3 regions of the Streptosporangium sp. NPDC000509 genome follow, and region 2 is predicted to be linked to each of the others. Evidence: riboswitches for the same ligand, from Rfam matches in the RefSeq annotation. Region 2 holds a riboswitch; each other region holds the start of a gene.
What was found. A riboswitch is a leader RNA that binds a small molecule or an ion and turns the genes downstream of it on or off. The one in region 2 is predicted to bind cobalamin.
Positions count from the first base shown of each region.

Region 1: linked by a shared signal. The riboswitch ahead of ACFY3D_RS25740 (CbtB domain-containing protein) and the one ahead of cobN (cobaltochelatase subunit CobN) in region 2 are both predicted to bind cobalamin.
Region 3: linked by a shared signal. The riboswitch ahead of ACFY3D_RS18280 (ribonucleoside-diphosphate reductase subunit alpha) and the one ahead of cobN (cobaltochelatase subunit CobN) in region 2 are both predicted to bind cobalamin.

Region 1 covers NZ_JBIAYX010000014.1:204,816-214,602, forward strand. Annotated here, with positions in the region: gene ACFY3D_RS25715 (GNAT family N-acetyltransferase) at 1-702, opposite strand, end outside; gene ACFY3D_RS25720 (tRNA (adenine-N1)-methyltransferase) at 916-1,794, shown strand; gene arc (proteasome ATPase) at 2,000-3,763, shown strand; gene ACFY3D_RS25730 (acyltransferase family protein) at 4,006-5,163, shown strand; gene dop (depupylase/deamidase Dop) at 5,251-6,768, shown strand; cobalamin riboswitch at 6,888-7,018, shown strand; gene ACFY3D_RS25740 (CbtB domain-containing protein) at 7,053-7,247, shown strand; gene ACFY3D_RS25745 (CbtA family protein) at 7,255-7,995, shown strand; gene ACFY3D_RS25750 (histidine phosphatase family protein) at 7,992-8,555, shown strand; gene ACFY3D_RS25755 (VWA domain-containing protein) at 8,619-9,787, shown strand, end outside.
Region 2 covers NZ_JBIAYX010000021.1:112,613-122,399, reverse strand. Annotated here, with positions in the region: gene ACFY3D_RS32530 (cobalt-precorrin-6A reductase) at 1-347, shown strand, start outside; gene ACFY3D_RS32525 (precorrin-2 C(20)-methyltransferase) at 413-1,942, opposite strand; gene ACFY3D_RS32520 (precorrin-8X methylmutase) at 1,963-2,589, opposite strand; gene ACFY3D_RS32515 (precorrin-3B synthase) at 2,586-4,235, opposite strand; cobalamin riboswitch at 4,257-4,452, shown strand; gene cobN (cobaltochelatase subunit CobN) at 4,698-8,399, shown strand; gene ACFY3D_RS32505 (glycoside hydrolase family 15 protein) at 8,521-9,787, opposite strand, start outside.
Region 3 covers NZ_JBIAYX010000009.1:174,709-184,495, forward strand. Annotated here, with positions in the region: gene ACFY3D_RS18235 (lectin) at 1-1,377, shown strand, start outside; tRNA gene ACFY3D_RS18240 (tRNA-Val) at 1,556-1,630, opposite strand; tRNA gene ACFY3D_RS18245 (tRNA-Gly) at 1,644-1,715, opposite strand; tRNA gene ACFY3D_RS18250 (tRNA-Cys) at 1,790-1,860, opposite strand; tRNA gene ACFY3D_RS18255 (tRNA-Gly) at 1,886-1,957, opposite strand; gene ACFY3D_RS18260 (N-acetylmuramoyl-L-alanine amidase) at 2,048-4,288, opposite strand; gene ACFY3D_RS18265 (hypothetical protein) at 4,442-4,717, shown strand; gene glmS (glutamine--fructose-6-phosphate transaminase (isomerizing)) at 4,771-6,591, shown strand; gene ACFY3D_RS18275 (tripartite tricarboxylate transporter substrate-binding protein) at 6,685-7,710, shown strand; cobalamin riboswitch at 7,715-7,916, shown strand; gene ACFY3D_RS18280 (ribonucleoside-diphosphate reductase subunit alpha) at 8,029-9,787, shown strand, end outside.

The sequences.
Region 1 (9,787 bases), on a different contig from region 2:
GCAGCGCTCCTCGACCTTCTCGAAGGTGGAGGGTTCGGAAGGGACGCTGTACCTCACGACGTCGGGAAGGTTCCGCAGCGCCAGGTAGTCGGCGGTGTCGGAGACGGTGAGCCGCCTGAGCCGTACCACCCCGTCGGTGAGCGATCCGCCGGGGAACTCCGGCAGCAGGGGCGGCACGCGCTCGCCGGAGTCGCCGCGCAGGCGCGCGAAGCCCACCAGGTCGTGCCGGGTGCCGTCACGCTGCTCCTCGGCCCCGCGCCGCACGCCCTCGTGGTGGAACCCCGCGGCGAGGGCGACCCGCTGGCTGGCCAGATTCTCCACGTTGGCGAGCAGTTCGACGCGCTCGACCCCGTGGCGGAACCCCCACGCGGTCAGCGCGGCGGTGGCGGCCGTGGCCACCCCGCGGCCCCGCGCCCACGGGGCGACCAGGTAGCCGATCTCGATGCCCCCGCGAGGACGGGCCATGAGGCCGATGTTGCCCAGCCACTCGCCCGTCGCCGCGTCCGCGATCGCGAACGGGGCACCTCCTGTCTGCCACTCCTGGTGGCACCGCTCCATGTACTGGAGTGCGTCGTCCCGGGTGTACGGCACGGGGACGAGAGGGAGGAAGCGGACGATCTCCGGGTCGGCGCAGGCCCGGGTGATCGCCTCGGCGTCGGCCGGGGCGAGCGGCCTCAGGACAACGGGGCCGGCCGGAATCACATCATGGGAAAACACCCCATAACAGCTACCAGGTGTCCTCTTATGACGGCGAATCAATTTGTGGACGACCTACGCCCCCTCCGCCCTGCCCGCTCCCTTCTCCGATCTCTCCCGTCTCGCCCTCCCGGCGCCTCGGGGTTCGCACCCGCCCTGCCCGGGGGCCGTGTTCCGGACCGTCCGAGGACACCGTCGCGCGCCGATAACCTTGCGGTCATGGGTTTTCGCAGGCATGGGCCGTTTCAGGCCGGGGATCAGGTTCAGCTCACCGACCCCAAGAACAAGCGTCACACGGTGACGTTGAAGGAAGACGGCGTGTTCCACACGCACAAGGGCGGGATCCCGCACAGTGAGCTGATCGGCCGGCCTGAGGGCTCGGTGGTGCGTTCGTCCGGCGGCACCCAGTATCTGGCCTTCAGGCACCTTCTTCAGGACTACACGCTGTCCATGCCGCGAGGCGCGGCGGTGATCTATCCCAAGGACTCGGCCCAGATCGTGGCCATGGCCGACATCTTCCCCGGTGCCCGGGTGGTGGAGGCGGGTGTCGGTTCCGGCGCGCTCACCTGTTTCCTGCTGCGCGCCATCGGCTCCGAGGGCACCCTCACCTCCTACGAGCGGCGTCAGGACTTCGCCGAGGTCGCCACCAAGAACGTGGAGAAGTTCTACGGCGGTCCGATGAAGCAGTGGCGCCTGGTGGTCGGCGACTTCGTCGAGGCTCTGGACGAGAGCGACGTCGACCGGATCATCCTGGACATGCTCGCCCCGTGGGAATGTGTGGACGCCGCGGCCCGGGCACTCACGCCCGGCGGCGTGATCTGCTGTTATGTCGCGACCACGACCCAGCTCTCACGTACGGTCGAAACTCTGCGGGAGCACGGGAGTTTCACGGAGCCCCATGCGTGGGAGACCCTGGTTCGTGACTGGCATGTCGAGGGACTGGCCGTGCGGCCCGACCACAGGATGGTCGGCCACACCGGGTTTCTGGTCACGGCCCGTCGCATGGCCGACGGGGTGACGCCACCACCTCGACGTAGACGTCCGGCGAAGGGGGCACATGGCGAGGAGTCCGCGACTTCCACGTCTTCCGCCACATGATGACGATTCGGCCACGACGGTCCATCTGAGCGTGACACGGGAGCAGACCTTCGTGTTCTTATACTTCTAGGACTAAAACCCCCAAAAGGGATTAATTACCACGCACTTAATGTAGTCATATGAACACCGCTCAGCCAGGTAAGGGACAGCCCTTAGATGGGTAGGGTTTTGAGTAGTCGGTCTCGACTGGGAAGGAGGTGACGCCGTGGCAGCTCGCGACGACGCTGAAGCTCGTGCCGCGCAGCGCGAACGGGAGGTCGCCGACCTCACAACACAGGTCTCCTTCCTGCAGGAGGAGATCACCGCGTTGCGTCGGAAGCTGACGGAGTCTCCCCGGCAGGCCAGGATTCTCGAAGAGCGTCTCCATGACGTGCAGGCGAACCTCGCGGCCGTAACCGGCCAGAACGAGCGTCTGGTGGCCACCCTCAAGGAGGCCAGAGACCAGATTGTCGCCCTGAAGGAGGAGGTAGACCGGCTGGCGCAACCGCCATCCGGGTTCGGTGTGTTCCTCGAAGCCAGAGAAGACGGCACGGTGGAGGTCTTCACCGGTGGCCGCAAACTCAGGGTGAACGTGAGCCCCGCAGTGGAGGTCGAGTCGCTGAAGCGTGGCCAGGAGGTCATGCTCAACGAGGCGCTCAACGTCGTCGAGGCCCTCGGCTTCGAGGATCTCGGTGAGATCGTGATGCTCAAGGAGCTCCTTGAGGACGGCCGGCGCGCGCTGGTGATCTCACACGCCGACGAGGAGCGGGTGGTGAAGCTCGCCGAGTCGCTGCTGGACCAGCCGATCCGGGCGGGTGACTCCCTGCTGCTCGAACCGCGCTCGGGCTACGTCTACGAGCGCATCCCCAAGTCCGAGGTCGAGGAGCTCGTCCTGGAGGAGGTGCCCGACATCTCCTACGAGGAGATCGGCGGGCTCATGCGGCAGATCGAGCAGATCCGGGACGCCATCGAGCTCCCGTACCTGCACGCCGACCTCTTCCGCGAGCACAAGCTCCGCCCGCCCAAGGGTGTCCTGCTCTACGGGCCGCCCGGCTGCGGTAAGACCCTCATCGCGAAGGCCGTCGCCAACTCCCTGGCCAAGCAGGTCGCGGAGAAGACCGGCCAGTCCGGCAAGAGCTTCTTCCTCAACATCAAGGGTCCCGAGCTTCTCAACAAGTACGTCGGCGAGACCGAGCGGCACATCCGCCTGGTCTTCCAGCGGGCTCGCGAGAAGGCCTCCGAGGGGACCCCGGTGATCGTGTTCTTCGACGAGATGGACTCGATCTTCCGGACCCGAGGCTCGGGCGTCTCCTCCGACGTCGAGAACACCATCGTTCCCCAGCTCCTGTCGGAGATCGACGGTGTCGAGGGTCTGGAGAACGTCATCGTGATCGGCGCCTCCAACCGCGAGGACATGATCGACCCGGCGATCCTGCGGCCGGGCCGCCTGGACGTCAAGATCAAGATCGAGCGGCCGGACGCCGAGGCGGCCAAGGACATCTTCTCCAAGTACCTCATCCCGGAGCTCCCGCTCCACGCCGAGGATCTCTCCGAACACGGCTCCAACCGCCAGGAGACGATCTCCGGCATGATCCAGCGGGTCGTCGAGCGGATGTACACCGAGAGCGAGGAGAACCGCTTCCTCGAGGTGACCTACGCCAACGGCGACAAGGAGGTCCTGTACTTCAAGGACTTCAACTCCGGCGCGATGATCCAGAACATCGTCGACCGGGGCAAGAAGATGGCGATCAAGCAGTTCCTGGAGACCGGCCAGAAGGGCCTGCGGATCCAGCATCTGCTGGCGGCCTGCGTGGACGAGTTCTCCGAGAACGAGGACCTGCCCAACACCACCAACCCCGACGACTGGGCCCGCATCTCCGGCAAGAAGGGCGAGCGGATCGTCTACATCCGCACCCTCGTGACGGGCAAGCAGGGCACGGAGGCCGGACGCTCCATCGACACGGTGGCCAACACCGGTCAGTACCTGTAACCACGTGTGACCGGCGGCGCGGTTCCCCTCGTGGGGCCGCGCCGCCGGCGTCGCCATGTCTGCCGCAACACACTCGACAGCCTGTGGCTTTTGTCGCGTTTAAACCTTTTTGTCCTCGGGAGGCCGGCTCTCCTTTCACAGCCGCCCCAGAAATGGCCGGAAATAGACAGCCGTCACGGGGAACCCGAATGATCGAGACGCCGTCCAAGTGGCGTGCGTGAACATTCCGGTCCGGCCGCCCGGTGAACGGCACGGGGTCTCGCGAGGCGCTTCGGGGAAACGGCCGCCTCGCCGAACTCGATCTCCTGCGCTTCCTCGCCGCCATCGCGGTGCTCGCCTTCCACTACTTCATCGCCTTCGCCTCGGTGTGGGGCGACCGCCCTGCCGAACTGTTCCCGGCGATCTCCACCGTCTCCGGGCTCGGCATCCTCGGCGTCGAGCTGTTCTTCATGATCAGCGGGTTCGTGATCCTGATGAGCATCTGGGGGCGGAGCCTGGGGGCGTTCGCCCTTTCCCGGCTGGTGCGGCTCTACCCCGCCTACTGGGTCAGCGTGGCCGTCACCGCCGCGGTGTACGGGCTGACCGCCGCCACGGCCCTGGACCCCAAGCTCAGCCTCGGCGAGTACGGGATCAACCTCACGATGCTCCAGCGGGCCCTCGGCGTCTACGACGCCAACGGTGTCTACTGGTCGCTCTGGGTGGAACTCCGCTTCTACGTACTGATCTCGATCCTGGTGATCTTCGGGGTGACGCTCAACCGCTGCCTGGTCTTCATGGGCGTCTGGCTGCTGGCGGCCGGGTTCTTCGCCGGGAGCGACGAGGCGTGGGTCGAGCTCGTGATCATGCCCAAGTACGCGGCGTACTTCGTCGGCGGCATGGCGTTCTTCCTGATGACGAGGTTCGGTCCCAGGCTCGTCCTGTGGTGCCTGGCCGGGATCAGCGGCGGCCTGGCCGTGAGCGCGGCGATCGACCGGGTGGCCGGGCGCGTCGAGAAGGTCGGCTACGCCGCGATGCCCGTGCCCGAGTGGGCCGTTGTCGCCACCGTGGTCGGTTTCTACGTGCTCATGGCCATGGTGGCGCTGGGATGGCTGGGATGGCTGCGCTGGCGCGGCCTGGTCGTCCTGGGCGCGCTCACCTACCCGCTCTACCTGTTCCACACCCCGGCCGCGGTCCTGATCGTCCCCGCGCTGCGGGACGTGCTGCCGCCCCCGCTGACCGCCCTGGTCACGGTGCTGGCCGCGACGGCGTTCTCCTATCTGGTGTACCGGGTGGCCGAGCGTCCGCTTCAGGAGTTCGTCAAATCCGTGCGGCGGAGAAGGGCCGCATCCCCGTCCTCGTCGCAGCTCCCCGCGCTCTCCTCGATCCCCCTCGCAACGGGCGAAAAGGCTTCGGTGCCATAACTGTCCGACCACCGGGCATAGTGAAGGGTCTAGGGTCGGGAATAGATACCACGGAGAGAAACAGTCCCTGACGAACAGAGGGTGCGCATGACGGTACGGCGGGTGATGGGCATCGAGACCGAATACGGCATCTCCGTGCCCGGACAGCCGGGGGCCAACGCGATGGTGACCTCCTCTCAGGTCGTGAACGCCTATCTGGCGGCCTCGGCCGCCAGGGCACGGCGCGCGCGATGGGACTTCGAGGAGGAGAACCCGTTGCGGGACGCACGGGGGTTCGACCTCGCGCGGGAGGTGGCGGACCAGAGCCAGCTGACCGACGAGGACCTCGGCCTGGCGAACGTGATTCTCACCAACGGGGCCCGGTTGTACGTGGACCATGCCCATCCCGAATACTCCACACCCGAGTGCACCAATCCTCGGGCGGCGGTGATCTGGGACAAGGCGGGCGAACGGGTGATGCACGACGCGGCGGTTCGCGCCTCGGCGATGCCGGCCAACGCCCCGATCCAGCTCTACAAGAACAACACCGACAACAAGGGCGCCTCCTACGGCTGCCATGAGAACTACCTCATGCGCCGGGCCACCTCGTTCGCCGACATCGTCAGGCACCTGACGCCGTTCTTCGTCTCCCGGCAGGTCGTCACCGGCGCGGGCAAGGTCGGCATCGGTCAGGACTCACGGGGCGAGGGCTTCCAGATCAGCCAGCGGGCCGACTTCTTCGAGGTCGAGGTGGGGCTGGAGACGACGCTCAAGCGGCCGATCATCAACACCCGGGACGAACCCCACGCCGACCCGGAGAAATACCGTCGCCTGCACGTCATCATCGGTGACGCCAACATGTCGGAGATCTCGACCTACCTGAAGCTGGGGTCCACCGCGCTCGTCCTGGCGATGATCGAGGACGGCTACTTCACCCGCGACCTCGCCGTGGACAACCCCGTCCAGGCCCTGCGCGCGGTCTCACACGACCCCACGCTCAAGTACGAGATCTCCATGCGCGACGGCCGCAAGCTGACGGCGGTACAGCTCCAGATGGAATACCTGGAGCTCGCGCGCAAGTATGCCGAGGAGCGCAGCGCCAACGGCCTGGACGAGCCCACCAAGGACATCCTGGAGCGCTGGGAGTCGGTCCTCACCCGTCTGGCGGAGGATCCGATGCAGCTGTCCGGCGAACTCGACTGGGTGGCCAAGCTGGAGCTTCTGGAGGGATACCGGACCCGTGACGGCCTTCCCTGGTCGCATCCGCGTCTGCAGCTCGTCGATCTCCAGTACTCCGACATCCGTCCCGACCGAGGACTCTACAACCGGCTGGTCGCCCGGGGCCGCATGCAGCGCCTGGTCACCGAGGAGGAGGTGCAGAGGGCCATCGAGGTGCCGCCCAACGACACCCGGGCCTACTTCCGAGGCCGCTGCCTGAGCCAGTACAGCGAGTCGGTGGCCGCGGCCTCCTGGGACTCGGTCATCTTCGACATCCCCGGCCGTGAGTCGCTGCAGCGCGTCCCCACCCTTGAGCCGCTGCGCGGCACCAAGGCCCACGTGGGCGAGCTGTTCGACCGCTGCCGTACCGCCGCTGAGCTGGTGACGGCGCTCACCGGCGAGCAGTGACGTCCTGAGCGGGGCCTGAGAAGGGCCTGAGAGGGGGAGGCGGCCCGGCCGGGCCGCCTCCCCCTCTTCGCGCCTACCGGATCCCGTCAAACCGGACACCTGGATTGACGGGGGACGGAGAATCGGGATACGTTCCGGGTGCTTTGTGGCGGTGCGAGGGAAATCCGGTGAAATTCCGGTGCGGTCGCGCCACTGTAATCCGGCCCGCGAGGGCCGGGAGCCAGGTCACACTCGACCGCCACCGACCTACGAAAAGGGACGCGTCAATCCCGGAGGAGGTGGCCGTGAGCCAGATCTCGGCACCGCACACCCAGCCCATCCCATGGCACTCGCTCACCCGCTGGCTGCTCGCCGTACCGGTGCTGCTGCTTCTCGCCTATCTGGTCACCTTCGACCAGGGGGCGATCTCCCAGGCGGGAAACTACCTGCACGAACTCATGCACGACGGGCGTCATCTGCTCGGCGTACCGTGCCACTGAGCCGCAGGTGATCTCCAAACTCATCGTCCGGGGCCTCGTCGCCGGACTGCTCGCAGGGCTGCTCGCGGCCGTCTTCGCCTACACCGTCGGCGAACCACGCATCGACCAGGCCATCGCGCTCGAGGAGGCGGCCGCGGCCGCCTCCGCGGCCGAACCACACGACGACACCGGGACCGCCGCCCACTCCCACGACGAGGAGGAGGCCCTCGTCAGCAGGGACGGGCAGCATTTCGGGCTCTTCCTCGCCCTCGGCCTGTACGGCCTGGCGATCGGGGGACTGTTCTCCCTCGTCTACGCGGCCGTACGCGGCCGGGCGGGACCTCGCTCGGAACCGGTGCTCGCGGTCACGCTCGCCGCCGCCGCGTTCACCTCCGTCGTCCTCATCCCTTTCATGAAATATCCCGCCAACCCACCGGCGGTCGGTGACCCGGAGACGATCGACCAGCGCACTGTGCTCTATTTGGTCGCCGTGGCCATCGGGATCCTCGCCGTCGCCGCAGGCACCGCCGCCCACCGCTACGCCTCGCGGAGTGAACCGTGGGTGCGCTGGCTGTCGGCGGGCGCCGCCTTCCTGGTCCCCGTCGTCGCGGCCTGGATCCTCCTGCCGGAGATCTCGGAGGTGCCCCAGGGCTTCCCCGCCGATCTCCTGTGGGACTTCCGGATCGCCTCGATAGGAACCCAGGCGGTCTTCTGGGCCGGTGTCGGCGCGCTCTTCGCCTTCGCCGCCCGCAGGCGCGGCCCGGTGTGACGACCCCCTCGGGGGTCACCCGCCTGCTCCTGGTCTGCCACGCCTCCACCTCGGCGACGGCGCGGGCCGCGTTCCCCGTCGACGAACCACTCGACGAACGCGGCCTGCGCCGGGCCGAGAGGATGGCGCGGGACTTCGGCCCCGGTCCCGCGGCCTGCCCGGCCGAGCTGCGCTGCGTCCAGACGGCGGCGGCGCTCGGCCTGCGGGCGGAGCACGACCCGCTGCTCGCCGACTGCGACCACGGCCGCTGGAGTGGCATGACGCTCGGCGAGGTCGAGGCCGCGGAGCCCGAGGCGCTCGCCTCCTGGCTCGGCGATCCGGGCGCGGCGCCGCACGGCGGGGAGTCGATCACCGCGCTCCTCGCCAGGGTTTCCGGCTGGCTCGCCGTCCGTACTCCCGGCAGGGCCGTCGCGATCACCCATCCGGCGGTCATCCGTGCCGCGGTCGTTCACGTCCTCGGCGCCCCCGCCCGCTCCTTCTGGCGCGTCGACGTCGCGCCGCTGGCCCGGGTGGCACTCACCGGGCGCGGCGGGCGCTGGCGGCTCAGCCACCTCCCCTGACGGCGCGACCACCCGACGACGTGAACGCGATGAACATCCCGACGATGCGAAGGAGATCCCAAGGTGCGCAACCCCCGCTATCCCTTCACCGCGATCGTGGGGCTGGAGGACCTGAAACTCGCGTTGATCCTCAACGCGGTCTCCCCTCGCGTCGGGGGAGTACTGGTCAGAGGGGAGAAGGGCACCGCCAAGTCCACGATCGTGCGGGCGCTGGCCGCTCTCCTGCCGCCTGTCGAGGTGGTGACCGGTTGCCGGTTCTCCTGCGACCCCGCCGCCCCCGACCCCGGCTGCCCCGACGGGCCACACGAGGCCCCCGCGGAACCGGCGGCCCGGTCCATCAGACCCGCCCGCCTGGTCGAGCTGCCCGTCGGCGCCTCCGAGGACCGCCTCGTCGGCTCCCTCGACATCGAGCGGGCCCTCACCGAGGGCGTGAAATCCTTCGAACCCGGTCTCCTCGCGGGCGCCCACCGGGGTGTCCTGTACGTCGACGAGGTCAACCTTCTCCACGACCACCTGGTGGACCTGCTGCTCGACGCCGCGGCCCTCGGCACCTGCTACGTCGAGCGCGAGGGGGTGTCGGTACGGCACGCCGCCCGGTTCCTGCTGGTCGGGACGATGAATCCCGAGGAGGGGGAGCTGCGCCCGCAACTGCTCGACCGCTTCGGGCTGACCGTTGAGGTAAGGGCCTCGCGGGAGGCGTCCCAGCGGGCGGAGGTGGTCCGGCGCCGCCTGGCCTTCGAGGCCGACCCCGCCGCGTTCGCCGCCGCCTGGTCGGACGAGGAACGGGCGCTGGCCACGCGCATCGCCGAGGCCCGAGCCGGGGTCGCCCAGGTCGTCCTGCCGGAGGCGGCGTTGCTCAAGATCGCCACCGTCTGCGCGGGCTTCGAGGTGGACGGGCTCCGGGCCGACCTGGTCACCGCCGGCGCGGCGATCGCGCACGCCGCCTGGCAGGGCCGCACCTCCGTCACCGCCGACGACGTCCGGGAGGCGGCCAGGCTCGCGCTCCCGCACCGCCGTCGCCGTGACCCCTTCGACGCGCCCGGCCTGGACGAGTCCAGGCTCCAGGATCTCCTGGACAGGATCCCCGACGACCCCGGCCCCGATCCTGACGGCCCCCAGGGGCCGGACGACCCCGGCGGCCTCGATCCCGGCAGAGGCGAGGGAGGCCCGGAACCCGTATCCGGTGGCTCCGAGGCCGGGGACGCCACCTCGGACGACCCGGGCGGCTCTGG
Region 2 (9,787 bases):
TGGCCCGTTCGGTGGACCGGCCGGGGCCGGTGGTGCCGCGACGTCTGGAGGTGCTGCTGAGCCGGGGGCCGTTCACGGTGGACGGCGAGCTGGCCCTGATGCGCGAGCACCGGGTGGAGGTGTTGGTCACCAAGGACAGCGGTGGTGAGATGACCACCGCGAAGCTGTTCGCCGCCCGTGAGCTCGGGGTGCCGGTCGTGATCGTACGCCGTCCGCCGCTGCCCGAGGGGGTGGTCTCGGTGGGGACCGTCGAGGCGGCGCTCGCCTGGCTGGAGAGTGTGAGCGGTCCCGGTGGGGGTGCGGGTGCCGGTTCGGGGCGTCGGGCCCGGCACGCCGGCGAGCGGTGAAGGCCGGACTCGCCCTCACCGCGTGACGGCTCCTCGACGACTGAGGAGGAGCCGTCACGTCCGGGTCAGGCGGGGTAGCGGCGAGGGGTGAACACCACCCGTTCGCCGTCGGCTCGCTCGACCACCCGCGTGGTGGACGAGCCCACCAGCAGCAGGCAGCGCATGTCGATCGCTCCGGGATCCAGGTCGCCGAGGGTGGTGACGGTCATGTGCTCGTCGGCCCCGCCGACGTCGCGGCCGACGACCACGGGGGTCTGCGGCGCGCGGTGCTCGAGCAGCAGGTCCCGCGCGGCGGCCACCTGCCAGGTACGGCTCTTCGAGGCCGGGTTGTAGAGGGCCAGGACGAGGTCGGCCTTCGCCGCGGCGCTGATCCGCTCGGCGACCACCTCCCAGGGTTTGAGCAGGTCCGACAGCGACAGCACGCAGTAGTCGTGGCCGAGGGGCGCACCGGCCCTGCTCGCCACCGCGTGCGCCGCGGTCAGGCCGGGCAGCACCCGTACCGGCACGTCCGCGAACCTCGGCTCGCACGCCACCTCCAGCACCGCGCTGGCCATCGCGAACACCCCGGGGTCGCCCGAGGAGACCACGGCCACCCTCGACCCGGCCGCGGCCAGTTCCAGCGCGTGCGCGGCCCTCTCGGCCTCCACCCGGTTGTCGGTGGGGTGGCGGCGCTGGCGCGGGTTGGGCGGGACGCGGTCCAGGTAGGGGCCGTACCCGACGAGTTCGTCGACCTCGGCGAGCGCCTCCTGCGCCTGCGGGGTCAGCCACGGACGCCCGGCGGGGCCGAGTCCCACCACGACCACCTCGCCGCGCGCCCTCGCCTCGCCCGGGGTCTCGGCTACGGCGGCGGGCGCGGGGCTCGACGCGTTGACGGGGCTGTTGACAGGGCTGGGGATCAGCGCCAGCGAGAAGTACGGGACGCTGCCGGGGTCGACCTCGGCCAAAGGCGCCAGGCGCTGCTGCCCGGTGGTGGCGCGCTCGACGTACCAGGCCTCGTCGAGACGCCCGGCCTCGGCCAGCGCGTCGCGGACCTTGGTGAAGGTACGGCCGAGTTTCAGCACCGCGGCCGAGTCGGTGGCCGCCAGGCGCTCGGCGAGCACCTCGGCGGGGAGCGTCCCCGGCAGCACGGTCAGGACCTCGTCCCGCTCGACCAGCGGGCGGCCCAGGACCGCCGAGGCGCCGCTCACCGACGTCACGCCCGGCACGACCTCGGTGACGTAGCGGTGCGACAGACGCTTGTGCATGTGCATGTACGAGCCGTAGAAGAGCGGGTCGCCCTCGCACAGCACCACCACGTCGCGCCCGGCGTCCAGATGGGCGGCCAGCCGCACCGCGCAGGCGGCGTAGAAGTCGTCGATCGCCCCCTGGTAGCCGCCGGGGTGGTCGGTGGTCTCGGTGGTGAGCGGGTAGATGAGCGCCTCCTCGACCTGCCCCTGCCGCAGGTAGGGAGCGGCCACCGAGCGGGCGATGCTGCGGCCGTGGCGGGCACTGTGGAAGGCGATCACGTCCGCCTCGCCGATCAGGCGGGCGGCCTTGACGGTCACCAGCTCGGGGTCGCCGGGGCCGAGTCCCACGCCCCACAGCCGTCCGGTCACGCGTGTGCTCACGTCGTCGCTCACTCCTCCTCGCTCGCGATCGCGTTGACCGCGGCGGCGGTCATCGCGCTTCCGCCCCGGCGTCCGTTCACGACGAGGTGTTCCAGCCTCGCCGGGTGCTCGGCGAGGGCCTGTTTGGACTCGGCGGCGCCGATGAAGCCGACCGGGACGCCGAGTACGGCGGCCGGGCGGCCCGCGCCCTCCTCGACCATCTCCAGCAGCCGGAACAGCGCGGTCGGCGCGTTGCCGATCGCGACCACCGAGCCCTGGAGCCTGTCGCGCCACAGTTCCAGTGCCGCGGCGCTGCGGGTGGTGCCCAGCCGCGCGGCGAGCTCCGGCACGCGGGGGTCGCCGAGGGTGCAGATCACCTCGTTGCCCGCGGGAAGGCGGCGCCGGGTCACCCCCGAGGCGACCATCGTGGCGTCGCAGAGCACCGGGGCGCCCGCCTGGAGCGCCTCGCGCGCCGAGGCCACGACACCGGGCGACCAGCGCAGGTCGCTCACCAGGTCGACCATCCCGCAGGCGTGGATCATACGGACCGCGACCCGGGCGACGTCTGCGGGCAGGCCGTCCAGGTCGGCTTCCGTGCGGATGGTGGCGAAGGAGCGGCGGTAGATCTCCGCGCCGTCGCGGACGTAGTCGATCACATTTCCCCTCTGGCGGCCGCCACCGCGGCCGCGGTCTCCTCGATGCCGGAGCAGGTCAGGGCGGTGCCGTCCAGTTCCAGGCGGTAACCGTCACCGGTGGCGATCACGTCCGCGACCCGTCCCCTCGGGCGGCCGCAGCGCCTGGCGCAGCCCGCCCAGTGCACGGGGAGCGTATCGGTGCCCGGCCCCATCGTGGACGGCGGGGCCATGCCGAGTTCGCTCCCGGCCGGTGAGGTCGTGGACGGTTCGCCCTTGGACGGCGGCTCACTCCCGGGTGGCGAGGTTGCGGACGGCGGGGCCATGCCGATGGCGGTGGCGGCGTCGGCCTGGACGTCGGCGAGGGATTTGGCGCAGCCGGGGCGGCCGGTGCAGGCCGTCACACCGATCCAGGGGGAGGCGGGGTCGACGACCAGCCCGGCGGCCTCCAGACGGGCGGCCGTGCCCGTGACCTCGGCGCGGTCCAGGCCGGGCAGGACCACACCGCGCCATGGCGTGAGCCGGATCTCCCCGCCCGAGGCGGCGTCGGCGAGCAGCAGTGCCTGCGCGGAGGTCAGCCGCCCCAGGGGGATCGCCACCCCGAGCGCCACCCGCGTGCCCTCGTTTCCTGGACCGTCCGTGTCCCTGTCTCCGTGGCCTGCGGCCTTTCCGGGACCTGTCTCTCCGGTGACGCCGGTTCGGTTCCCTCGCCGGTCCGTGCTCTCGATGACGCCGACCGGCCCGGAGGTCACGACGTGCGGTCTCACCGGTTCGAAGGGGGGCGTGTCGGGGAGTCCGAGAGCGGTTCGCACCCGGGTGGCGATCCGGGAGGGCCCGTCGGGAAGTTCGGCGATCCGCCAGGCGGTGACGTCCCGGGTGGCCAGTTCGTCGAGGAACGCCTCGGCGGCGGCGAGCAGGACGGTCACGGCTTCGTCGAGCGGTACGCGCAGGCCGGTGTCGGTTCCGGCGAGGAGCAACGCGGCCTCGTCCGGTGCCGTGGGCAGGATCGTGGCGTCCGCGCCCAGGCCGGCCACGTCTCCCCGTCCGTCGTCGAGGGCGAACATGAACCGTCCCGGCAGGGTGGCGAGGGCCGGGCGAGCACACAGCCGTCGATCCAGCTCGCCGACCAGAGGGGTGATGTCGGCGATCCCACAGCCGTTCGTTTTCGTGCCGTTCGGAGCATCCCCGCCGCTCGGTCCGCTCGGCCTGCTTGGCTCGTCGATTCCGCCTGGTTGGGCGGGTCCGGTTGGTTTGTTTGGTCTGCCGAATTTGTTTGGTTCGGCCGATCCAGCCGGTCTGCCGGGGTCGTTTGGTTCGGCCGGTCCGTCCACTCCGGTCAGCGGGGAGGCGAGGATGTTGCGGATGCGCTCGTGTGTCGCCGAGGGCAGCAGGCCCGCTCTCGCCATCCGCGCGGCGAATCCGTTTTCCGGACCGCTTCCGGGATTCTCCGGCCCGAGACCGCGCACCTGGACGTTCGCCCGGGAGGTGAGCTCGATGACGCCGTTGCCGTACGCCGTGGCGGCGTCGGCGAGTTCTCGCAGCTGGGAGGGGGTGAGACGACCTCCGGGTACGCGGACGCGGGCCAGGCCGCCGTCCGCGGCGGGGTGGACCTGGAGGGCCCCGGGGCACGCGTCGAGCCGCGATCGTCCGGAAAAGTCGGCAATGGACACTCAGAGGATGTTAATGCCAGTTTCTTGCAATGACCCGGACTGCCGTAGTGTCATCGATGGCGACGGCAAGGGAGGAAGCCGGTGTGAATCCGGCGCGGTCCCGCCACTGTAACCGGGGAGCGAACCCCACCCGGGCCACTGTCCGACGAAGGACGGGAAGGCCGGGGTGAGCACCGATCCGGGAGCCAGGAGACTCCAGCCGTCGTGGCCGACGACGACCCGGGGCGAGGACCCCGAGGGAGGAAGCTCCGTGCGCTTTTCGCCGTTCCCCCGTCACACCGCGACATCGCCGTTCCCCCGCTACGACGCGGCATCGTGGTCTTCCCATTACGACGCGGCATCGCGGTCGCCGCATCACGGTGTCACACCGCCGTTCCCGCGTCACACCGCGACGTCGCCGCTCTCCCGCCGCATCGCGGCTCCCGCGGGCCGTACCGCCACTCCTCTGCTGGAGTGTGGCGCGTGATCCTGCTGCTCTCGACCTCCGACACCGACCTGCTGAGCGCCCGCGCGAGCGGCGCGGACTACCGGCTCGGCAACCCCGCCAGACTCACCGCCGCCGACCTCCCACCGCTGCTGGAGGGCGCCGACCTGGTCGTGGTCCGCCTGCTCGGCGGGCGCCGCGCCTGGGAGGAGGGGCTGGACGCGCTGCTCGCCGGACCCCGGCCCGTCGTCGTCCTCGGCGGCGAGCAGGCGCCGGACGCCGAGCTGATGGAGCTGTCCACCGTGCCCGGCGGGGTCTGCGCCGAGGCGCACGCCTACCTCGCCCACGGCGGCCCGGCCAACCTGACCGAGCTGCATCACTTCCTGTCCGACACGCTGCTGCTCACCGGCCACGGGTTCGCCGCGCCCGAGCCCACCCCCACCTGGGGAACGCTCGCGCGCGAGACGCGCGGCCAGGACGGACCCGTCGTCGGGGTGCTCTACTACCGGGCCCACCACGTGGCGGGGAACACCGCCTTCGTCGAAGTGCTCTGCTCGGCGATCGAGGACGCGGGCGCGCGGGCGCTGCCGGTGTACTGCGCCTCGCTGCGCACCGCGGAACCCGGCCTGCTGGAGGTCCTGCGCACGGTGGACGCCCTGGTGGTGACCGTGCTCGCCGCGGGCGGCACCCGCCCGGCGACCGCGTCGGCGGGCGGGGACGACGAGGCATGGGACGTCGGCGCGCTCGCCGAGCTGGACGTGCCGATCCTGCAGGGGTTGTGCCTGACGAGCAGCCGGGCCTCCTGGGAGGAGAACGACGACGGCCTGTCCCCGCTGGACGCCGCCACCCAGGTCGCGATCCCCGAGTTCGACGGACGGATCATCACGGTGCCGTTCTCCTTCAAGGAGATCGACGAGGACGGGCTCACCGTCTACGTGGCCGACCCCGAGCGGGCCTCGCGGGTGGCGGGCATCGCGGTGCGCCACGCCGCGCTGCGGCACATCCCGCCCGCCGAGCGGCGGCTGGTGCTGATGCTGTCGGCCTATCCCACCAAGCACGCGCGCATCGGCAACGCCGTCGGCCTGGACACCCCGGCCAGCCTGGTACGGCTGCTGGCCGCGCTCCGCGAGCGCGGTTACGACATCGGCGCCGAGGACGAGCTGCCCGGGGTGAGCGGGCAGGACGGCGACGCGCTCATTCACGCGCTGATCGCCGCGGGCGGGCAGGACCAGGACTGGCTCACCGAGGAACAGCTCGCGGGAAACCCGGTGCGCATCGCGGCGAGCCGGTACGCCGAGTGGTACGCCACCCTCCCCGCGGACCTGCGCGCCCGGATGGAGGAGCACTGGGGCCCGGCGCCCGGCGAGCTGTTCGTGGACCGCTCACACGATCCCGAGGGCGAGATCGTGCTGGCCGCGCTGCGTTCCGGCAACGTGGTGGTCATGGTGCAGCCGCCGCGCGGCTTCGGCGAGAATCCCATCGCGATCTACCACGATCCCGACCTGCCGCCCAGCCACCACTACCTGGCCGCCTACCGCTGGCTGGCCGACGGCTTCGGCGCGCACGCCGTGGTCCACGTGGGCAAGCACGGCAACCTGGAGTGGCTGCCCGGCAAGTCGGCGGGCCTGTCGGCCTCCTGCGGCCCGGACGCCGCGCTCGGCGACCTGCCGCTCGTCTACCCGTTCCTGGTGAACGACCCGGGCGAGGGCACCCAGGCCAAGCGCCGCGCCCACGCCACCCTGGTCGACCACCTCGTCCCGCCGATGGCCCGCGCCGACAGTTACGGGGACATGGCCAGGCTGGAGCAGCTCCTCGACGAGCACGCCTCCATCGCGGCGATGGACCCGGCCAAGCTGCCCGCGATCCGCGCCCAGATCTGGACGCTCATCCAGGCCGCCAGGCTCGACCACGACCTCGGGGTCGCCGACCGTCCCCACGACGCCGAGTTCGACGACTTCCTGCTGCACATCGACGGCTGGCTGTGCGAGGTCAAGGACGTTCAGATCCGCGACGGCCTGCACGTGCTGGGAGCCGCCCCCGAAGGGGGGCCGCGCGTCGACCTGGTCCTGGCCATGCTCCGCGCCCGGCAGATGTGGGCGGGTGGCGAGGCGCTCGTCGGGTTGCGCGAGGCACTGGGCCTGGCCGAGGACGGCAGCGCGGGACGGATCGGTGTCGACGACGCCGAGACCCTGGCCCGAGCCCTGGTCGAGGCGATGGAACACCGCGGCTGGGACCCGGCCGCGGCAGGGGAGGTGACCGCCGAGGTCCTGGGCCGGGCCGACGACACCGGCCGCGACGACGCCGGCGCCTCGGCGGGCCCGGCCGGAGTGACCGGCCGGGGCGGCGGATCCGGGGTGCCCGCCGCGGCCGACGTACGCGGTGCGAACCTGGGGGAGGTGGAGCGGATCCTGCGGTTCGCCGCCGTCGAGGTCGTGCCCCGGCTGGCGCGCACCACCGACGAGATCGACGCGATCCTGCACGCCCTCGACGGCGGCTACGTGCCCGCCGGGCCGAGCGGTTCGCCGCTGCGCGGGCTGATCAACGTGCTGCCCACCGGCCGCAACTTCTACTCGGTCGATCCCAAGGCCGTGCCGAGCAGACTGGCGTGGGAGACCGGCCAGGCGATGGCCGACTCCCTGCTGGAGCGCTACCGCGCCGACACCGGCGACTGGCCGCGTTCGGTCGGGTTGTCGGTCTGGGGGACCAGCGCGATGCGCACCGCGGGCGACGACGTCGCCGAGGTGCTGGCGCTGCTGGGCGTGCGGCCGCTCTGGGACGAGGCCTCGCGCCGCGTCACCGGCCTGGAGCCGATCCCGGCCACCGAACTGGGCCGTCCGCGCGTGGACGTCACCATCCGGATCAGTGGCTTCTTCCGCGACGCCTTCCCGCACGTCGTGGCGATGCTGGACGACGCCGTACGACTGGTGGCCGGGCTGGCCGAGCCCGAGGAGCTCAACTACGTGCGGGCGCACGTGCTCGCCGACCGGGCCGAGCACGGAGACGAGCGCAGAGCCACCATGCGCATCTTCGGCTCCCGGCCCGGGGCCTACGGCGCCGGGCTGCTGCCGCTGATCGACAGCCGCAACTGGCGCGACGACGCCGATCTGGCCGAGGTGTACGCGGTCTGGGGCGGCTTCGCCTACGGCCGGGACGTCGACGGTGTTCCCGCCAGGCAGGACATGGAGACGGCCTACCGCAGGATCGCCGTGGCGGCCAAGAACGTCGACACCCGCGAGCACGACATCGCCGACTCCGACGACTACTTCCAGTATCACGGCGGCATGATCGCCACCGTCCGGGCGCTCACCGGCAAGGCCCCGGCCGCCTATGTCGGCGACAGCACCAGGCCTGACGCGGTCCGCACCAGGACGCTCTCCGAGGAGACGTCCAGGATCTTCCGCGCCAGGGTGGTGAACCCCCGCTGGCTGGCCGCGATGCGCAGGCACGGCTACAAGGGGGCCTTCGAACTGGCCGCCACCGTCGACTACCTGTTCGGCTACGACGCCACCACCGGCGTCGTCGCCGACTGGATGTACGACAAGCTGGCCGCGACCTACGTGCTGGACCCGGAGAACCAGGAGTTCATGGCCAGGTCCAACCCGTGGGCGCTGCACGGGATCGCCGAGCGGTTGCTGGAGGCGGCCGGTCGCGGCATGTGGGAGCATCCCGACCCCGCCGTCCTGCGCGATCTGCAGGAGGTCTACCTCAAGTCCGAGGGAGACCTGGAGGGCGGAGTCTGACCGGGGCGGTGCCGCGCTTTCACCGGGCTCCACGGGTTTCACCGTTTCGGCGATGTCCGGCCAGAACCCTTGGCGTTCCTCCCACCCTCGGGGGCGTGGGAGGAACGCCAAGGGGAGCGGCTCAGCCCAGGGCGTGGTCGAGGTTGAACGCGGCGCTGATCAGTGCGAGGTGGGTGAAGGCCTGCGGGAAGTTGCCGAGCTGCTCGCCGGTCCGCCCGATCTCCTCGGCGTACAGGCCGAGGTGGTTGGCGTAGGTGAGCATCTTCTCGAACGCGAGCCGTGCCTCGTCCAGGCGCCCGGCCCGGGTGAGCCCCTCGACGTACCAGAACGAGCAGATCGAGAACGTGCCCTCCTCACCGCGCAGCCCGTCAGGGCTGACGTCGGGGTCGTAGCGGTAGACCAGCGAGTCGGACACCAGGTTCGCGCCGAGAGCGTCGAGGGTCGACAGCCATTTGGGGTCGGTGGGGGAGATGAACTTCGTCATCGGCATCATCAGCACCGAGGAGTCGAGGACGTCGTCGTCGAAGTGCTGGACGAACGCCCGCAGTTCCTCCGACCAGCCGCGCCGCATGATCTGCCGGTAGATCGCGTCACGGGCCAGCTGCCAGCGCGGCGTGTCGGCGGGCAGCCCGCGGTGGGCGGCCATCCGCATGGCCCGTTCGATCGCCACCCAGCACATCAGCCGCGAGTAGACGAAGTCCTTGCGCCCGCCGCGCGTCTCCCACACGCCCTCGTCGGGCCGGTCCCAGTTGGCGCAGACCCAGTCCACCAGGATGTGGACGTCGTCCCAGAGAGCGCTGGATATCGGCCGGTGCCACTTGTCGTAGAGGTAGACCGAGTCGAGGAGGGCGCCGTAGATGTCCAGCTGGAGCTGGTCCACCGCGGCGTTCCCGACGCGCACCGGAGCCGAGCCCCGGTAGCCCTCCAGGTGGGCCAGCTCGATCTCGGGGAGTTCGGTGCGCCCGTCGACGCCGTACATGATCTGCAGAGGGCCCGAGGGCCCGCCGCCGTCGTCGCGGCTGACGTGCCGTGACAGAAACCCCATGAAGGCCTCGGCCTCCTCGCCGAAGCCCAGCCGCAGCAGCGCGTACACGCAGAACGCCGAGTCGCGGATCCAGACGTACCGGTAGTCCCAGTTGCGCTCCCCGCCGATCTGCTCGGGCAGGCTGGTCGTCACGGCGGCCACGATCCCGCCGGTCGGCGCGTAGGTGAGGAGTTTCAGCGTGAGCGCGGACCGGTGCACCATCTCCCGCCACCGGCCCCGGTAGGTCGAGGAGGACAGCCAGTGGCGCCAGTACGCCACGGTCGCGGCGAACTCCTCCTCGGCCTCCTCGATCGGGCACGAGCGCGGCGCCAGGTCGTCGCCGAACCTGTCGAGGGCGAACACC
Region 3 (9,787 bases), on a different contig from region 2:
TACAACTGGCCGTACTACGGGCAGCTGGTGGGTGCCTGGTTCAACAGCCATCCGGCGATCCAGCAGGCGACGGTGCGGAACGAGGACCGGGCGCACGCCGCGACCGCCCATCTGGGGACGACATGGTCCCGGTCCGACGAGTGGTACAGCTATCGGAGCAACCCCCGTCCGAACGTGCGGGTCCTGCAGAACCTGGACGAGAGCAGCTACAGCGGCGGTGGCATGGGTGACCACCCGATCACCTGGTGCCGTCCCCAGGCCTCCGGCCGCTCGTTCTACACCGGGCTGGGGCACACCCAGGCGTCGTACTCGGACTCGAACTTCCGCACGCTGCTGCTGGGCGGAATCCGGTACGCGGCCAAGGCGGTCAACGCCGACTGCCGCCCGGAGACCGGCTACACGGCGTTGTACAACGGGTCGACGACGGGCTGGTCGCAGGCCGGTCCGGGGTCGTTCGCGAACAGCAACGCCACGCTGACCTCCCAGGGTGGCATGGGCATGCTGTGGTACAGCGCCAAGGAGTTCGGCTCCTACTCGCTCAAGCTCGACTGGAGACTGACCGGCGACTCCAACTCGGGGGTGATCGTCGGGTTCCCGGCCACCAGTGACCCGAACGCGGCGCTCAACACCGGACACGAGGTGCAGATCGACGCGACCGACAGCGCTGACAAGACGACGGGTGCGATCTACGGCTTCAAGGCGGCGGACATCGCCGCACGTGACGCGGCGCTGAACCCGCCGGGTCAGTGGAACACCTACGAGTTGCTGGTGGAGGGTGAGCGGCTGCAGGTGTTCCTGAACGGCGCGAAGATCAACGACTTCACCAACACCGACCCGGTCCGCTCGCTCCAGCAGGGCTACATCGGCATCCAGAACCACGGGTCCGGCGACGTGGCGGCGTTCCGCAACATCCGCATCAAGGAACTGACCACCCCGAACCCGACCCCGACGCCAACTCCGACCCCGACGCCCTCGCCGACGCCCACCGCGAACACGAGCGCGTTGCGTGGGGTGGCGTCGAACCGGTGCCTGGACGTCAGCGGTGCCTCGCAGAGCAACGGTGCGGCGGTGAACATCTGGGACTGCAACGGCCAGGCCAACCAGCGGTGGACCTCGACCAGTTCGAACGAGTTGCGGGTGTACGGCAACAAGTGCCTGGACGTGAACGGGGCCGGGACCGCGAACGGCACGGCGGTGATCATCTGGGACTGCAACGGTCAGAACAACCAGAAGTGGCGTTTCAACTCGGACGGCACGATCACCGGGATCGGCAGCGGCAAGTGCCTGGACGTGTCCAACTCCGGCACGGCCAACGGCACCAGGGTGCACATCTGGACCTGCCAGGGCAGCACCAACCAGAGATGGAACCGGGTATGACCGTGATGTGACGTGACTCCGGAGCCGGTCCGCCCTCGGCGGGCCGGCTCCAGGGGCGTCCCCGCCGGACGAGGGCGGCCGGATTCCGGCGGGCTACACGAAGCAGAAGGCCGCCAACGCCCCTGAGATGGGATTTTGGCGGCCATTCGACGTGATCGACCCATGGATTCCATGGGAGTGGTGGACGATACAGGGATTGAACCTGTGACCTCTTCCGTGTCAGGGAAGCGCTCTCCCGCTGAGCTAATCGTCCTCGGGTGAATCAGAGCGGAAGACGGGATTCGAACCCGCGACCCTCACCTTGGCAAGGTGATGCTCTACCACTGAGCCACTTCCGCGTATTCGCTCCGGGTTTCCCCTCGGCGCTCGCACCACTTTACCGGATCCCGGAGGGTCCGATGGTCGTGCGTTGAGGTGGAGACGGGATTTGAACCCGTGTAGACGGCTTTGCAGGCCGTTGCCTCGCCTCTCGGCCACTCCACCGGTCAGGCCCCTGGAGGCCCGCCGGAGCGGAAGACGGGATTCGAACCCGCGACCCTCACCTTGGCAAGGTGATGCTCTACCACTGAGCCACTTCCGCGTGATCCCCGGGAAACGGCTCCGGGGCACGTGAAAACTCTAGCGCCTCCGCAGGGCGGATGTGCGCAACGAGCCGGATCATCGGAGAGCCTCATCCGGTGACCGATCGGACGTCGGAGGCCCGGACGAACATGATCCGGTGCCCGAACTGGATCTGCCGGTAGCGGGCGTCGCCCGTGACGACGCGGTGTTCCGACGGGTCGAAGGAGGCCGCCCTGAGGTACGAGCCCCGTGTCGCCGGGCCGGAGCTGTAGGCCTGCCCGGCCGGTATCGAGTACTGCAGCGGGGTCAGGTCCTGTGTGGGAACGCCCCTCGGGTAGGCGGGTTTCATCGGATAGGCCCTGCCGTACACCTTGACCGGGGAACGGCCCGGCCTGGGCGTCACCAGGGGGCCGGACGCGCGCACGGAGGTGGGGGCCGTGGCCGGGTCGTGGAACCACGCCTTCTGGCCGAGGTACCAGATCGCGGTCCAGTCGCCTTTGCGCTCGGCGAGCGCGTACCGCTGGCCGGTGGAGGCGCGGGCGGCGTGGTCGTAGACGCTGTACGTGGAGTCGCCGGTGGGGTGCTTGCCGATGTCCTTGACCAGCGGCGCGGTGGCGGAGGGGCGCGTGCGCAGCCAGACCGAGGCGGCGCCCAGGTCACGGCACCCCCCGCCGCAGCCGGTGAACCCCGGTCTGTTGGTGCCGTAGTCGGGCCTGATCAGCACCGAGCGTGCGGCGTCGCCGCCCGAGGCGCGCAGCGGCCTGCCGAGCAACTCGAAGTAGTGGGCCCAGTCCCAGTAGGGGCCGGGGTCCTCGTGCATGCCTGCCACGGTCTCCGGGGTGGTGCCCGGCACGTTGTCGTGTCCCAGGATGTGGGCCCGGTCGAGGGGGATGTCGTACTTGGCCGCGAGGTGGCGGACCAGCCTGGCCGAGGCGAGGTACATCGCCTCGGTGTACCAGGCGCCGCCCTTGGCCAGGTAGCCCTCGTGCTCCAGGCCGATGGAACGGGAGTTGACGTACCAGTTTCCGGCGTGCCAGCCGATGTCCCTGGCCCGCAGGTGCTGGGCGATGTGGCCGTCGGCGGAGCGGATGGTGAAGTGCCAGCTCAGGTAGGTGGGGTCTTTGGCCAGGCGGGTCATCGCGTCGTAGCTCGTCTCCCCGTCGTGGATCACGATGTAGTCGATCTCCCGAGGGCCGTCGGAGCGGTCGTGATTGCCGTACCCGCCGCCGGGGAGCCGTTCGTAGGCGGCGGGGAGCCACTCGCAGGAGACGCTCTTCGGGCAGTCGGGCCCCGGAGCGGGCATCATGGCGATCTTCTTGGCGGGGATGGGCGTCGGGGCGGCGGCCTGAGTGGGGGTGGGGGTGGGCGGCTCGGCGGGTGGCTCGGCGGGTGGCTCGGTGGGTGGCTCGGAGGGCGAGGCGCGCCGTTCCAGGGGGAGCGGCGCTCGCGGATCGGACGGTCCCGAGGGCTTCGCCGGGGCGGGCCGCGCGAAGGCCGCGAGGAACGCGGGAGACGACGCGGGAGACGCGGGAGACACGGAAGGCGGCGTGGAGGGCGCGGGAGGCGCAAAAGGTGTAGAAGGCGCAGGGGGCGAGAGGGACGTGGGCAGGTCGGGTATGGCGGGGAGGACCACCCGCTCGCCGTCGTCGGTCACCCGGGCGGCACCGGCCCTGATCGTCGCGTAGACCTCGTCGGCGAAGGAGAACGCGGCATCCTCGTCCGCCGCGCCCCTCTCCCGGGTGCCGGGGTATCGGGCGACGGCCTCGTACCAGCCGGCCGGGTCGTCGCGAGGGCTCCCGCCGGTACGGCGCCGGTAGTCGGCGAGCAGTGCGGCGCCGCCCATGATGTTGGCGGAGGCGTCCTCGCGCAGCCGATCGGGGGACAGGCCGGTCAGCTCGGAGGCCCGCCGCAGGGTGTCTCGCGGCCGGTCCTTCGCGACGGAAGGAACGGCGATCGCGCGAGGCCGGGTCTCGTCGCCGCGTGGGTCCTCCCCGGCGCCGTGGGGCCGTCCGGGTGCGGCCCGGCCGTCGACCAGGTGCATCGGGCCGTACCCCGCGGCGACGCTGGGCCGCCCGCCGTGGCCCTCCCAGCGGGATTCCAGGTAGGAGACCGCGAGCAGCACACTCTCCGGCACCCCGTACGTCCGTGCGGCCTCGGTGAATGCGGCCTGCCTGCCGGACCGCGCCCTCGTTCCCGTCGTCGTCGTGCCGGGCGGTGTGGCGGTCCCGGAGAGGGCCGGGGACGTCCGGGGGTGCGCCGACCGGTCCCCGGGACGTGCCGCCTGCGCGGGGGCGACCGAGGCGAGGACGGCGAGAGCGGTGACGACGGTGATCCCTGGCAGGCGGCGCATGGAGGTTCCTCCCCCTCTGATGACTACCTAGAGTTATAAGGGATTACCGACTGTCGTGCATTGCGGTGGGGTTGTGATGTCGAAGAGATTCTCTGCCCGAAATCGGGCAGGAAACTTGGTGTGTTCTCTCTCGGATGCGTATGGTCCTGATCTGTGTCCACGGCACGGAATCCGCATGAGGATCTGATCACCCACCTGACCCGGACGAGCGCGCTCGGTCCCGGCGAGGCGGCGCGGGTCGTCGCGGACGTGCTGGCCTACTTCTCCGAGCCCGTCGACGAGTTCGTCCGGCGGCGCCACACGGAGCTCAGGGCCAGGGGATTGGTCAACGACGAGATCTTCCCCAGGGTGGCCGCCGAGCTGGCGGTACGCCGTGTCGCGGCACCCGGGCTCTCCCTGCGACAGCTTCGCCGGATCGTCTACGGGTAGCAGACGACGGCACCTCGATCGTTTACCGATGTTCATGGATAAGGAGCGGTTACATGTGCGGAATCGTGGCCTATGTAGGGCCTAAGGACGCGGCGCCCATCCTGCTGGAGGGCCTGCAGCGTCTTGAGTACCGGGGTTACGACTCGGCCGGTGTGGTGGTCTCCAACAAGGGCCTCAAGATGCGCAAGGTGAAGGGCCGGGTGGCCGACCTGGCGGCGGTCGTGCCCGCGCGGTTCAAGGGCGGCCTGGGCATCGGTCACACCCGCTGGGCCACCCACGGCGCGCCCAGCGACGTCAACGCCCATCCGCACCTGTCCACCGACGAGCGCATCGCCGTCGTGCACAACGGCATCATCGAGAACGCCGACGAGCTGCGCGCCAAGCTGGAGGCCGACGGTGCGATCTTCCTGTCGGAGACCGACACCGAGGTGCTGTCGCACCTGATCGCCCGTACGGTCAAGGAGGCCGACTCGCTGGAGGAGGCCGTGCGGACCGCGCTCAAGCGGGTCGTCGGCACGTACGGGATCGCGGTGATCGACTCCGAGCGTCCCGGCGAGGTGGTCGTGGCGCGCAACGGCAGCCCCATCGTGCTGGGCATCGGCGAGAAGGAGATGTTCGCCGCCTCCGACGTGGCCGCGCTGGTCCGCTACACGCGCCAGGTGGTGCACCTGGAGGACGGCGAGATCGCCGTGCTGCGGGCCGACGGGTTCAACACCTTCGCCAGCGACGCGCGGGAGACGGCGAAGGAGACGCTGACCGTCGACTGGGAGGCCGGGCACTACGACACCGGCGGCTACGAGCACTACCTGCTCAAGGAGATCTCCGAGCAGCCCGACACGGTGGCCAGGACGCTGCGCGGGCGGCTGGACGACCGCTTCCACATCGCCCACCTGGGCGGTCTCAACATGGACGCGCGGGAGAGCCGCTCGTTCCGCCGAGTGAAGATCATCGGCTGCGGTTCCGCGTACTACTCGGGCCAGATCGGCGCGCAGCTCATCGAGGAACTGGCGCGCATCCCCGCCGACGCGGAGCCGGCGAGCGAGTTCCGCTACCGCAACCCGGTGGTGGAGGCCGACACCCTCTACGTGGCGATCAGCCAGTCCGGCGAGACCTACGACACCCTCGCCGCCGTGCAGGAGCTCAAGCGCAAGGGCGGCCGGGTGCTCGGCATCGTCAACACGGTGGGCAGCGCGATCGCCCGCGAGTGCGACGGCGGCGTCTACCTGCACGCGGGCCCCGAGGTCTCGGTGGCGAGCACCAAGGCGTTCACCTCGACCGCCGTGGCCTTCGCGCTGCTCGCGCTGCACCTGGGCCGGGTGCGCGACCTGTCTCCCGCCGACGGCCGCAGGATCTGCGACGGCCTGCGCAGGCTGCCGGACCAGATCAAGGAGATCCTGGCGCTGGAGCCGCAGATCAAGGAGCTGGCGGGCAAGTACGCCGAGTCGCCGAGCATGATGTTCGTGGGCCGGGTGAGGGGCTATCCGGTGGCCCGCGAGGGCGCGCAGAAGCTCAAGGAGATCTCGTACGTGCACGCCGAGGCCTATCCGGCGAGCGAGCTGAAGCACGGGCCGTTGGCGCTGATCGGCCCGGACATGCCGACGGTGGCGATCGTTCCCGACGACGAGCTGCTGGACAAGAACCTCACCACGCTGGGTGAGATCCGCGCCCGGGGCGGCCGGGTGCTCATGGTGGGCCACCGCGACGCCGACCCCAAGCTCGCCGACGACTGCGTCGTGGTGCCCAAGAACGAGACCGAGCTGGACCCGATCCTGCTCTCGATCCCGCTGCAGCTCTTCGCCTACCACGCGGCGGTGGCCCTGGGCCGCGACGTCGACAAGCCCAGGAACCTGGCCAAGAGCGTCACGGTGGAGTGAGCCCCGCGCCCTTTCCCTCCCCCCCCGTCTCGTCACAGATGGTGATGGAGTACTAACCTTTGGTATAGGGGGTTCTTGGGGGAAGGGGCGCTTATGCGCCGTAGGGGGTTTTTCGCGCTGGCGGCGGGGGTGCTGCTCGCCGCGGGGTGCGGCGCGAACGACGCCGGCTCGGTGGTGAAGCGCCTGCTCGTCCTCGAACCGACCATCGACGGCCACGGCTGGGACAGGATCGCGGGCAGGCTGGCGACCGTCGCGGTCCAGGCGGGACTGGCGCGTACCGCGATGGCCGTCGAGCGGGGCGGCGCCCTGGGCTCCGCCCCTCGCGACGCGTTCGGCGCCTTCGGTGCCTTCGGCGGCCCCTTCGCGCGAGAGGGCAGGCTGCTCGTCACCGCGATGCCGATGGTGGCGGCCGCGGAGATCGCCAACACCGTCGCCGTGGTGAACGCCGCCACCCCCATCGCCCGCCTGGTCGGCGACTGGGCGGTCCTGGTCGTCCCCGCCGACTCCCGCCTGCTGACCTTCGAGGACTTCGCCGCGGGGTTGCGCCGGAACCCGGCGGGGCTCGCGGTCGGCGGCCGGTCGGAAGGGGGCTCCGAGCACGTGCTCTACGGCATGATCGGCAAGTGCCTCGGGGTGGACACCCGGCTGCTGGAGTATGCCGGATACCTCACCCCCGAGGACGCCGTGGAGGCGCTCCAGGTGGGCCAGGTGGCGGCCCTGCTGGGATCGGCGCGTGCCCTGCGCTCCGAGATCGCCGCGGGCCGTATGCGGCCCCTGGCGGTCTCCTCCGGCGACCGGATCGACGGGATCGACGCGCCGACGCTCAGGGAGGTCGACGTCCGGCTGGAGTACAGCGACTGGTGCGGCCTGCTGGGGCCCAAGGACATGAGCCCGGAGGACAGGGACGCCGCGATCGCCCTGTGCGACAGGCTCGACGCCGCGCCACGCTGGCGCTCCCTGTGCGCGGCCCACGGCTGGAGCCGGGTCTACCTCAGCGGCGACGACTTTCGCCAGTGGCTCGCCACCGAGACGGCCCGCGCCCGCGGTGTGCTTCACGAGCTCGGACTGCTGAAGTCCTCCGACACAACTTGTTGGGGTAGTTGCGTCAGGCGCCCCTAGATGTAGGATCCTGCTCGTTGCTGGTTCGCCCCGCGGGGGGCGAGGCAAGAGGGAACCCGGTGAGATTCCGGGACTGCCCCGCAGCGGTGAACGGGAACGAAAGCCGTCATTGAGCACTGGGTGATCCATACCTGGGAAGCGACGGCCGGTAGGCATGCGCGTTGCGCCCGTGAGTCCGAAGACCTGCCGGTGACGTGAATGTCCAGGGCCTCGTGGGAGGGCCCGCGGAACGAGGCGATCCGGCGTGCCCGGGATCGCTCGCGGACGCGTGCCATCCGGCGGAGCCTGGGGCGAGTCCGATCGAGCGAGGGGCACCAGGTGACACAGGCATTGGCGGAGACCGCGACGGGGAGCACGGCGGCGACCGCGACGGGCGACAGCGGCGTCGAAGGCGCGGTGGTGGCCGCGACGGGCCATGGCGGCACGGGAAACACCGGGAACGCGCAGAGCGCCGCGGTGGCCGCGACGGGCGACGACGGCGCCGGGAGCGTCGGGAGCGCCACGGACGCCCGCAGGCTGGCCATCGACGAGGCCGCCGCCCGGGTGATCACCGATCCCGAGAACTCCAGGGTCGCCGCCGCGATGCTGGCCGAGCTGATCGCCGACGAGGCCGCCGAGCACGGCGTCCGCGCCTTCTCCGAGTCCGTCACCGCGACCCACGAGGCGGGGCTGGTCGCCGACGGGCTCGCGAGGTTCGTGTCCGCCCACGCCGCGGTCCTGGACGCGCTGGTCGATCCGGAGGCGGACGCCAGGTTCGAGTACTTCGGGCTGCGCACCGTCTACGACCGCTACCTGCTGCGCCACCCGAGGACCCGCAAGGTCCTTGAGCGCCCGCAGCACTTCTTCCTGCGGGTGGCCTGCGGCCTGGCCGAGACCGTCGAGGAGGCCGCCGAGCTGTACGCGCTCATGGCCACCCTGTCCTACCTGCCCAGTTCGCCCACGCTGTTCAACTCGGGCTCGCGCAGGCCCCAGCTCTCCTCGTGCTTCCTGCTCGACTCGCCCCGCGACGAGCTGGAGTCCATCTACGAGCGCTACGGGCAGGTCGCGCGGCTGTCGAAGTACGCGGGGGGCATCGGGATCGCCTGGACCAGGGTCCGCTCGCGGGGCTCGCTGATCCGGGGCACCAACGGACACTCCAACGGCATCGTGCCCTGGCTGCGCACGCTCGACGCCAGCGTCGCCGCGGTGAACCAGGGAGGCCGCCGCAAGGGCGCGGCCTGCGTCTACCTGGAGCCCTGGCACGCCGACGTCGAGGAGTTCCTGGAACTGCGCGACAACACCGGCGAGGAGGCCCGTCGCACGCACAACCTGAACCTGGCCAACTGGATCCCCGACGAGTTCATGCGCCGGGTCGAGGCCGACGGCCTCTGGTCGCTGTTCGACCCCAAGGAGGTCCCGCACCTCACCGACCTGTACGGCGCCGCGTTCGACGACGCCTACCGGGCCGCCGAGGCCGAGGGCCGCTTCACCCGGCGGATTCCCGCCCGCACCCTGTACGGGCGGATGATGCGCACGCTCGCCCAGACCGGCAACGGCTGGATGACCTTCAAGGACGCGGCGAACCGTACCTCCAACCAGACGGCGAGGCCCGAGAACGTCATCCACCTGTCGAACCTCTGCACCGAGATCCTGGAGGTCACCGGCGACGCCGAGACCGCCGTCTGCAACCTCGGCTCGATCAACCTCGCCGCCCACCTGTCAGGGGACATCGAGGACGGGATCGACTGGGCGCGGCTGCGCGCGACGGTCCGTACCGCGGTGCGGTTCCTCGACCGGACCATCGACCTGGGTTTCTATCCGACTCCCGAGGCGGAGGCGGCCAACCGGCGGTGGCGTCCGATCGGGCTCGGCCTGATGGGCCTGGCCGACGTGCTGTTCGCGCTGCGGCTGCCGTTCGACTCGCCGCGCGCGCTGGAGCTGTCCACCCGGATCTCCGAGGAGATCGCGCTCGCCGCCTACCGGACCTCCTCGGACCTGGCCGTCGAGCGTGGCCGCCATTCCTCGTACGAGGAGACCAGGGCCGCCGCCGGGGTGCTGCACCCCGACCACTACGGGGCCGCGACGTCGGCCGCGTGGA